Regions from separate parts of the Cellvibrio sp. ATLC23 genome, predicted to be linked through region 2. Evidence: predicted binding sites of a transcription regulator. Region 2 holds the regulator's gene; each other region holds the start of a gene.
What was found. The regulator LexA, encoded in region 2, represses DNA repair genes until DNA is damaged. The targets are predictions, from matches to a motif close to ACTGTNTNTANANACAGT.
Positions count from the first base shown of each region.

Region 1: the regulator LexA is predicted to act here: its motif matches at 1,423-1,440, upstream of AC2CG4_RS13605 (PA0069 family radical SAM protein).
Region 3: the regulator LexA is predicted to act here: its motif matches at 796-813, upstream of dinB (DNA polymerase IV).
Region 4: the regulator LexA is predicted to act here: its motif matches at 1,355-1,372, upstream of imuA (translesion DNA synthesis-associated protein ImuA).

Region 1 covers NZ_JBXUOS010000008.1:65,344-67,546, forward strand. The annotation lists gene AC2CG4_RS13600 (NAD(P)-dependent alcohol dehydrogenase) at 1-174, opposite strand, end outside; gene AC2CG4_RS13605 (PA0069 family radical SAM protein) at 256-1,404, opposite strand; gene AC2CG4_RS13610 (hypothetical protein) at 1,532-1,681, shown strand; gene AC2CG4_RS13615 (family 16 glycosylhydrolase) at 1,774-2,203, shown strand, end outside.
Region 2 covers NZ_JBXUOS010000004.1:411,506-413,708, forward strand. The annotation lists gene fliS (flagellar export chaperone FliS) at 1-183, opposite strand, end outside; gene AC2CG4_RS09535 (DUF2845 domain-containing protein) at 410-772, shown strand; gene lexA (transcriptional repressor LexA) at 858-1,460, shown strand; gene AC2CG4_RS09545 (cell division inhibitor SulA) at 1,453-1,860, shown strand; gene AC2CG4_RS09550 (hypothetical protein) at 1,957-2,203, opposite strand, start outside.
Region 3 covers NZ_JBXUOS010000006.1:166,518-168,720, reverse strand. The annotation lists gene dinB (DNA polymerase IV) at 1-771, opposite strand, end outside; gene AC2CG4_RS11675 (alpha-N-arabinofuranosidase) at 983-2,203, shown strand, end outside.
Region 4 covers NZ_JBXUOS010000004.1:309,726-311,928, forward strand. The annotation lists gene AC2CG4_RS09120 (Y-family DNA polymerase) at 1-567, opposite strand, end outside; gene imuA (translesion DNA synthesis-associated protein ImuA) at 579-1,334, opposite strand; gene AC2CG4_RS09130 (VRR-NUC domain-containing protein) at 1,526-2,203, shown strand, end outside.

The DNA.
Region 1 (2,203 bases), on a different contig from region 2:
GAGTAGGCCGAACCCAAGCGGCATGCGCAGGCTGCGCAAACGTACATCAGCGGAATTAAGGCAACTGGCGTGCACTTTCACCAGCAGTTGATGGGCTTTGGGCACTGGCTGTGGATGCTCTACAACCTGCACCACATTCGGAGCGCCATAACGGGTGTAAACAGCAGCTTTCATCGAATACTTACTCCCAGCAGAAGTGAACTGCAAGTATAGAGGGCACTGCTGAGGCAAGATGTTATGAACTGTAGGCGAGGATTAGCCAAAAATATCCAACTGACCATCGGTTCGTTCGGCCACCGGGATGCTCAGGGGCTTGCGGAATAAACTGCAATCCAACTGGGCAAAGCGGCCGCTTTTCCCCAGACCATATCGCTTCAACCCTTTCGCAAAACGCTGGCGGATCATATCGGCCCAGAGGCCTTCACCGCGCATGCGGGTGGCGAAGTTAGCATCGTAATCTTTGCCGCCACGCATATCGCGGATACGGTTCATCACCCGCTCGGCGCGCTCGGGGAAATGGGTCTGCAGCCACTGTTGAAATAGCGGATTCACCTCCCAGGGTAGACGCAATACTGTGTAACCCGCAGCGGTTGCACCGGCATCGGCGGCGGCGCGCATCACATTTTCCAACTCCTGTTCCGTCACAAACGGAATCACTGGCGCCACACTCACCAGCACTGGAATACCCGCCTGCGCGAGTTTTTCAATCGTCTGTAAACGGCGGGTAGGCGATGCGGCGCGCGGCTCCAGCGTCCGCGCAATACTGTGATCGAGGGTGGTAATGGTGATCGCCACAGTGACCAGATTTTTCGCGGTCATGTCTCGTAACAAATCTATGTCCCGCTCGATTAAGGCCGACTTGGTAATCATGCCGAGCGGATGGTCGCACTCGTGCAGCACTGCCAAACACTGGCGGGTGATGTTCAAGTCGCGCTCGCAGGGTTGATAGGCATCGGTATTCATACCAAAAGCGATAGGGCTGGGCTGGTAGCTTTTATGCGCCAGCTCGCGGCGCAATAATTCCGCTGCGTTGGTTTTGGCGTAAAGCCGGGTTTCAAAATCCAACCCGGGCGATAACCCCAAATAAGAGTGGGTAGGACGGGCAAAACAGTAAATACAGCCGTGTTCGCAGCCGCGATAAGGGTTGAGCGACACGCTAAACGGCAAGTCTGGCGATTGGTTGCGGCTGAGTATTGTTTTGGCCAGCTCGGGGGTAATGTGAGTTTTTAATGCCGGGTTGATGTCGGTGTCATCGACAAAAGGAGTCCAACCATCGTCCACAGTTTCAATAAGCTGGGTTTCGTAGCGACCGGCGATATTACTGATCGCTCCGCGCCCTTTGTGTGCTTGGGGTACGGCATTGATCCAGGGGGCGGGGTCGATAAAGTCATCATCAATGGTCATAGTCTCGCACCCTTAAATGCTGTATATAAAAACAGTATTTTGGGCTTGATCCAACAGATGCGCAACTGCTATTTCGCTCGGGGCGAGCGCGCCAGATAAGGCATCTGGAAACATCAGTTTGTGCTGCGTGCGTACCATTTTAGGTTTACTGAGTACCATTTCAGGTTTGTTGCGCACCATTTCAGGTTTGTTGCGCACCATTTCAGGTTTGCTGCGCACCACTTCAGGTTTGCTGCGCAAACTGGTGCGACCGGATTTGGCAATTGGCGGAATATAGTTTTGTGGCAGGCCGTAGTCGCCGCACCCTAAACGTCTACTTCAGACATAAAGCGTTTTTAATTGCCTCTAATAACGATAAAGGTATTCGCTATGTTTAAGCTCAATCGCTGTACCGGCGTGCTCTTTGCGCTCGCCGCTCTGGTCGGTTTTACCGCCACCAGCCCCGCCACTGCCAAGCCTTATAAGGCCGCAGAAATCTACTCCAAACAAACCTATAAATATGGCCGCTATGAAATCCGTATGCGGGTCGCCAAAGGTAGCGGGGTGTTATCCACTTTCTTCACTTACAAAAATGGCTCCGAGCAACCGGGCACTTTTTGGGAGGAGATCGACATAGAGATTTTTGGCAAAAACAACGCCACTCAATGGCAGAGTAATGTGATTATCGGTACCAATCGCCCCACCACCAAAACCGAAGGTGTGCACACAACGCCATTTTCTATGGGCGATGGCTACCACACCTATGTGCTGGAATGGACCCCAAATTACATCGCTTGGTATGTGGATGGCACCCAGACGC
Region 2 (2,203 bases):
TGCCTTGCCAATTAACTCACCTTTACGGGCAATCTGATTTTGCGCCATGGCACCTTTAGCTTGGGCGATGCGCTCTAATGCGCCTTCAAACAACATCTGTATTAAACGGTGAGGAGATGCTGTTTCAACACTGGAATGAACTTTGACGCTGGCATAGTTCTGAACGGCAGAATAGGAATTCATATATCACCACAGAGTATTAGAATTTTGCGTTGCTGGCCGGAGCGACCAAACAACCCAACCCTATAAGCTAACGGCACTAATCGTAAAATCTTTAACCTGAAACCGAGAAAAATGTAAAAAGACCATGCCGCAACTTGCGAGATTACTATGCAAGCCAAGTGATAAATTCATTTCGGATTCAGCCACAACAACTAAAGTAAATGTAACCATCGCAAAGGAGATATTCATGAACAACCATTTTGTTTCAATGTTATATGCGACGATTCTTGCAGGCATCTCCAGCACATGTGTTGCCGAGTCTTTACGCTGTAAAACGAAGCTCACGCACCTCGGTGACACTAAAGCAGAAGTCCTCGACAAGTGCGGCAACCCCATAATGACCGACAGCTTCTGCCAACCAATCGCAACCACTACCCAAGCTCAGGGAATACAAAATGGCGATAACAATGCACAAAACAATATCGCTATAGCGACATGTGAAAATATAGATATCTGGACCTACAACCCCGGCAAAGGCAAATTCATCACCCACCTGTATTTTGCTCGGGGTCAGCTGCAGAGTATTCGCTATGGCGACAGAGTGAAATAAGAGCACATTGAAAAACTATTGCACAACCCGATTTACTGTATATAATCACAACCACTGTACAAATAAACAGATACGGGAGTGCATCATGTCTGACTTAACACCGCGCCAAGAACAGGTACTGCAACTTATTCGTCAATACGCAGATGAAACAGGTTATCCGCCCACGCGCGCCGAGATCGCACGAATTCTCGGCTTTAAGTCAGCCAATGCCGCTGAAGAGCATATTAAGGCTCTGGCTCGCAAAGGTGCGATCGAAATCATTCCCGGCGCATCACGCGGAATAAAATTGCCAGAGATACAAGCAGGCATCCCAATTGTTGGACGCGTTGCAGCAGGCAATCCGATTCTTGCACAAGAGCATATTGAAGATTATTGCAATATCCCCCAGAGCTTTTTCTCACCCAGTGCAGATTTTTTCCTGCGCGTTCACGGCATGAGCATGAAGGATGCCGGCATTCTCGATGGCGACTTGCTTGCAGTTCATAAAACTGATCAGGTTCGCAACGGCCAAATTGTTGTTGCACGCATAGGTGAAGAAGTTACCGTTAAGCGTTTCAAGCGCTCAGGCAACAAAGCAGAAGTTGAGTTATGGCCAGAAAACCCCGAATTTGATGTCATCTTGGTTGATATGCGCGACCAGGAATTCAGTATCGAAGGCCTCAGTGTAGGAGTAATTCGCCGTGACTAACATCGCCCACGTCATCCCCACCACTACTACTCGGCAGCAACCCGCGAACGGCGTCACCGAGCTGGTATTAACCAGTGACTCCCCTGAACAGGTTGCACTGCTACTACCAATGATTGCCTTTCTTAGCAATGCATGCAGCGATCGCTGGATTACCTGGATCGCACCCCACAATATCAGCCGTGAATTACTGGAATCTTATGGTGTTAATACGCGCTATATTCGAGTTATTCACTGCCAAAACCCGCAAACACTCTTATGGATTACGTGGGAAGCGCTCTCGGCAGGCAACAGCCACACAGTGATATCAAGCCCGGGAAAGCTGGCAGATAAAGAGCTTGCCCAACTTGAGATGGCAGCCAAAATCGGTGAGTGTCAGGGATTACTGCTCAGAGTGCGCTAAGCTAATGGCGCGTTAATTAAACGCAGTTAATGATGGGATTGTACTTCGAATAAATGAAGTATCGCAGGGAGGCAGCCTCAGCCTGTATAGCTGAAGTTAATGCAGCATTAATTTTTCGGTATCACTCAACTCTTCAACCATTTCATCTAACATAGCTTCCGCCTGTTGATCAGCAATATCGCCTGCAGCCTCCATCCCTGCTTCAATCATTGCTTTGGCAACTAAAAATTTTTCTTCACCCAAAAAAGCCAGAGATTCTTCTGAAAAACGAATTGTCACCAGAGGCTCATTCTTCTCATCATCAGCACGCGCCAAAGCCACATCACCATTCAGCAATTCAACA
Region 3 (2,203 bases), on a different contig from region 2:
TTCCAGACTGGGTAGATCTTGCGAGAAGGTGTTTTCCACGCTCAAGGATTTGCGGCGTCGGTCTACTGTGAGTTCCCGTTCATCAATGCCGCGGCTCAGCTTGTAAAGCCTTGAACCCATTTGGCCGTAGCGCTGCGATAAGTCAAAGATCGAAAACTTTTGCAGATCACTACAGGTGAAAATATTCGCTTCTGCCAGTTTGTTCGCCATCGCCTTGCCGACGCCATAAATTTTTTTTACGGGCAATTGCGCAACAAATGCGGAAACCTGATTGGGCGGAATAACAAATTGCCCATTGGGTTTATGCCAGTCGCTAGCGATCTTAGCGAGGAACTTATTGGGTGCGATACCGGCAGACACAGTAATACCGATTTCATCTTTAATGCGTTGGCGGATTTCCTGTGCAATGAATGTTGCGCTACCGCGATGAATTTTTGCATCGCTCACATCTAAAAAAGCTTCATCCAATGAGAGCTGCTCGATCAGTTCGGTGTATTCGTAAAAAATAGCGCGCATCTTATCCGATGCTTCGCGATAGGCTTCCATGCGATGCGGCAATATCAGTAGATCCGGGCACAGACGTTTTGCTGTGCTGGAGGGCATAGCCGAGTGCACGCCGTAGCGTCGTGCCTCGTAATTGCACGTTGATATAACTCCGCGCCGATCGCTACTGCCGCCCACTGCAATCGGGCGATTGACGAGGCTGGGATCGTCGCGCATCTCAACTGCAGCGAAAAAACAATCTGCATCACAGTGGATAATTTTACGCATAGAGGTTGGTGATTGGTGGTTGATACTGTATTTAAACACAGTATTGCGTAAATCGCAGCAGTGTCCTGATTAATTCAATCACTGAGCTGACAGAGGTTGTCAGCTCGCTAGTTAAATAAGGTTAACTTGTATGACAATATGATCTAGCATGGGCTAGTATTAGATTTTCACCGATCAATCACTACTCCATAACAACAAATAGGAGACATCCATGCGAGTCATCAAGCCGCTTATTGCCGCCCTTGGCCTAAGCATTAGTTTCACGGCCTTGGCCGACACCCAGATCAGTGTTGATACCACCAAGCCTGGTCCCGTCATCAATAAAAATATCTATGGCCAATTTGCCGAGCATTTGGGGCGCGGTATTTACGAAGGTATTTGGGTTGGCCCCAAGTCCAAGATCCCCAATACCAAAGGTTGGCGCAATGATGTAGTCGGCGCGCTGAAAGAATTGCAAGTGCCGCTGGTGCGTTGGCCGGGTGGCTGTTTTGCCGATGAATATCACTGGCGCGAAGGCATCGGTCCGCGTGGTAAGCGCCCAGCGCGAGTGAACACCAACTGGGGCGGCGTGATCGAAGATAACGCAGTAGGAACCCACGAATTTTTTGACTTGGTGGAAATGCTTGGCGCAGAGGCCTATGTAAACGGCAATTTGGGCACAGGTACCCCGCAGGAGATGGCGGAGTGGTTGGAGTACATGACCTCGGATAGCAAATCTACCTTGGCAGAATTGCGCCGCAAAAATGGCCGCGATAAACCGTTCCGCGTGCATTATTTTGCGATTGGTAATGAAGCCTGGGGCTGCGGTGGCAATATGACCCCCGAGTTTTACACCCATCTCTACAAGCAGTACGCCAGCTTTCTCAAGACACCAAAAGATAACACACCGGTATTGATAGCCAGCGGTGGCCATACTGAAGACACCGAATGGGCGGAGCATCTCACTGCCAACGTAAAACCCAATTGGAGTTTGCGAATGGATGCGGTGAGCTTTCACTACTACACCTTGCCTACCGGTGATTGGTCAGTAAAAGGCGCTGCACTGAAATTCCCTGAAGCTGAGTGGATGTCTACTATGGTCAATACGTTGAAAATGGATGAGTTCATTATCAACAACAAAAAAGTAATGGATAAAAACGATCCCGAGAAAAAAGTCGGCTTCTATGTCGATGAATGGGGCACATGGTACGACGTAACGGGCGATGATGATCCCGGCTTCCTCTATCAACAAAACAGTTTGCGTGATGCAGTTGTTGCTGGTTTAAATTTGAATATTTTCCACAAACACGCCGACCGCGTGCACATGAGTATTATTGCGCAAATGGTTAACGTACTTCAGGCGATGATCTTGACGGAAAAAGACAAAATGGTTCTGACGCCGACCTATCACGTATTTAAAATGTATGTACCGTTTCAAGATGCTACATCGCTA
Region 4 (2,203 bases), 100 kb from region 2:
AATCGGCAACCGCTTTAAGCGTTCGATAAAATCCGCTCTGTCACTCTTGTCGTCGATGGGATAATGCACAAACGACAGCAGCCAGGCAGCGGCTTGGGAATGCGCCAATCCCATCGCAAGAGTCATCTTTCGTTGCGTAAAAAGTTGGGTAAAAAATTGCTCGATTTTATTGCTGAGCGCTTGCGCACCGCCGAACAATCGCAAACAACTTGCAATTTCCAACAGCAAACCAGACTGCGGCTCATGTTTACTGCTGTAGGTTTCTATGTAGGGGCTGAATTGATACATACTCTCTGCTAACTGTGCGAGACACATCTGCTCTTTGTTGTTATCGCGCTCATGCAGCACACAACCCGTCAGCAGCTGGGCAGTGGTAGGATTCATATCAAGCTGAAGACCTGCCGCTGCAGAGGCAGAATTCATCCAATACAATCCGCGCTTGTCATTCACCACCAATGGCTCAGGCGAATCTATAGCCAGATTTAGCGCGTGAGCCGGTAAATCCGGTAGACGCAATGCCAACCACAACCGCCGGGCAGCTTGGGGAGATGAGGTAGATTTGGTCACAAACCACCACATCAACGACGACCGCGTCGCCCGCCATGAATTGGCGTGACACTCGCAATTCTGGGTTTGCTTTTGCCCTGCTGATCCAATTGCTGATGCGGCAACAACCCATTCCACGCAGCGGGAAGCGGTAAATCAATTGCACCTTTGTCAGCAACCAATTCTCCTTTTTGTTTAAAGATGCTGACTGACAACTGCTCCAACTGCCACTGAAGGCTCAGGCGCACCACCGCCGGTGAACTTTGATCGCGAACTGCATCTGGCCGAAAGAGCACATAAATGCCCTGCCCCTCGGTTGCGGCGAGCGCACATTTGCGCAGCTCGGTATAACTCAATGCCTGCTGGGGTTGCCAGGCCATCACCGCATCGCAGGCATCTGAACGCGCAAGCTCGATAAAGCTGGAGAGAAAGTCCGCCTTGTCTTTCGCCTCCACTATTAACAATCGCTCAAGATCCATTCCCGCCTTGAGCAACGCCTGGGTAAAGGGGTTCGCCGGTGGATTAAGCAGTACCACCAAACCCCGCTGGTTAGCCAGGAGCGCAGGCATTAGCAATTGCCACTCGGCATGGCTGGTTGCGCGCTGGCAAACCTCAATCAAACTGGCCACCGGCCACCCACCACCCAGCAGCCGCTCATTGAGCTGGGGGTATCCACTATCCACCACCAACCGCAAGGGGGTCTGATGCGACTGCCCGCGCCAAATATCGCTCCGGCAAAGCAATTGCTCCAGGCTTGTCGCATTGGGATCTGTGGGTATCAGTTTCATGATGAGATTATTGCTCGCATACTGTTTATGCGTACAGTATACTTGCAACAACCAATAAGACGTCAAGCAAATGCATTAGACGAATTTGCGCTAATGCATCGCCCACCCACTGCCAAATACTTTCAATTGGGGGGACTTGTAGTAACTTAACCCTACACAACCGGATACCGTATTTTTAGATGCATTAGCGAATGAATAATTTAGCCCCCGATCTCGCGCCGGATTACTACCTCAAAAACTTTCGCTTTTTATTGGATTGGGTAAATGAGCGCTATGCTGATTTGCTCAATGTTGATGAGCAACATTTCATCCAACAATTTAATCAGCTCGACCATGATGCACAGTGCTTGTTAGTAAGGTTATCCAGCCGTAAAGGCCCGTTATTTCGGCGCGATAAATTAGACTACAGCGAGATTGCATCGCTTGATCTGGCTGCACAACAACTACTTGACGCAGAGCTGCTACAAACAGAAACCCCCATTGCACTGGATGTGCTGTGTAACAGCCTAACCAAACCGGAATTACTGTTGCTGTTTGGCGAGCAGCTGGCAGGCTTAAAACAAGCGCGCAAAGATGTGCTTATACAGACTATTGCCAGCCACTTTACTGAACCGCGCCGCTGGCAGGATTGGACCCGGAATCAATTTGGCACTGCCTGGTATTTGGATAACCAGCGGATTATCCGCACCTTGTTGTTGTTATTTTTTGGCAATCCCTATCAAGATCTGACTGAATTTGTACTGCAAGATTTAGGGGTATTTCGCTACGAAAATTACACTATCGACCAGCAGCATCGCATCTTCAAAAGCCGCACTGAGTTGGATCAATATCAACATCTGATGCAATTGCGCGAGCAACTTGATATAGCA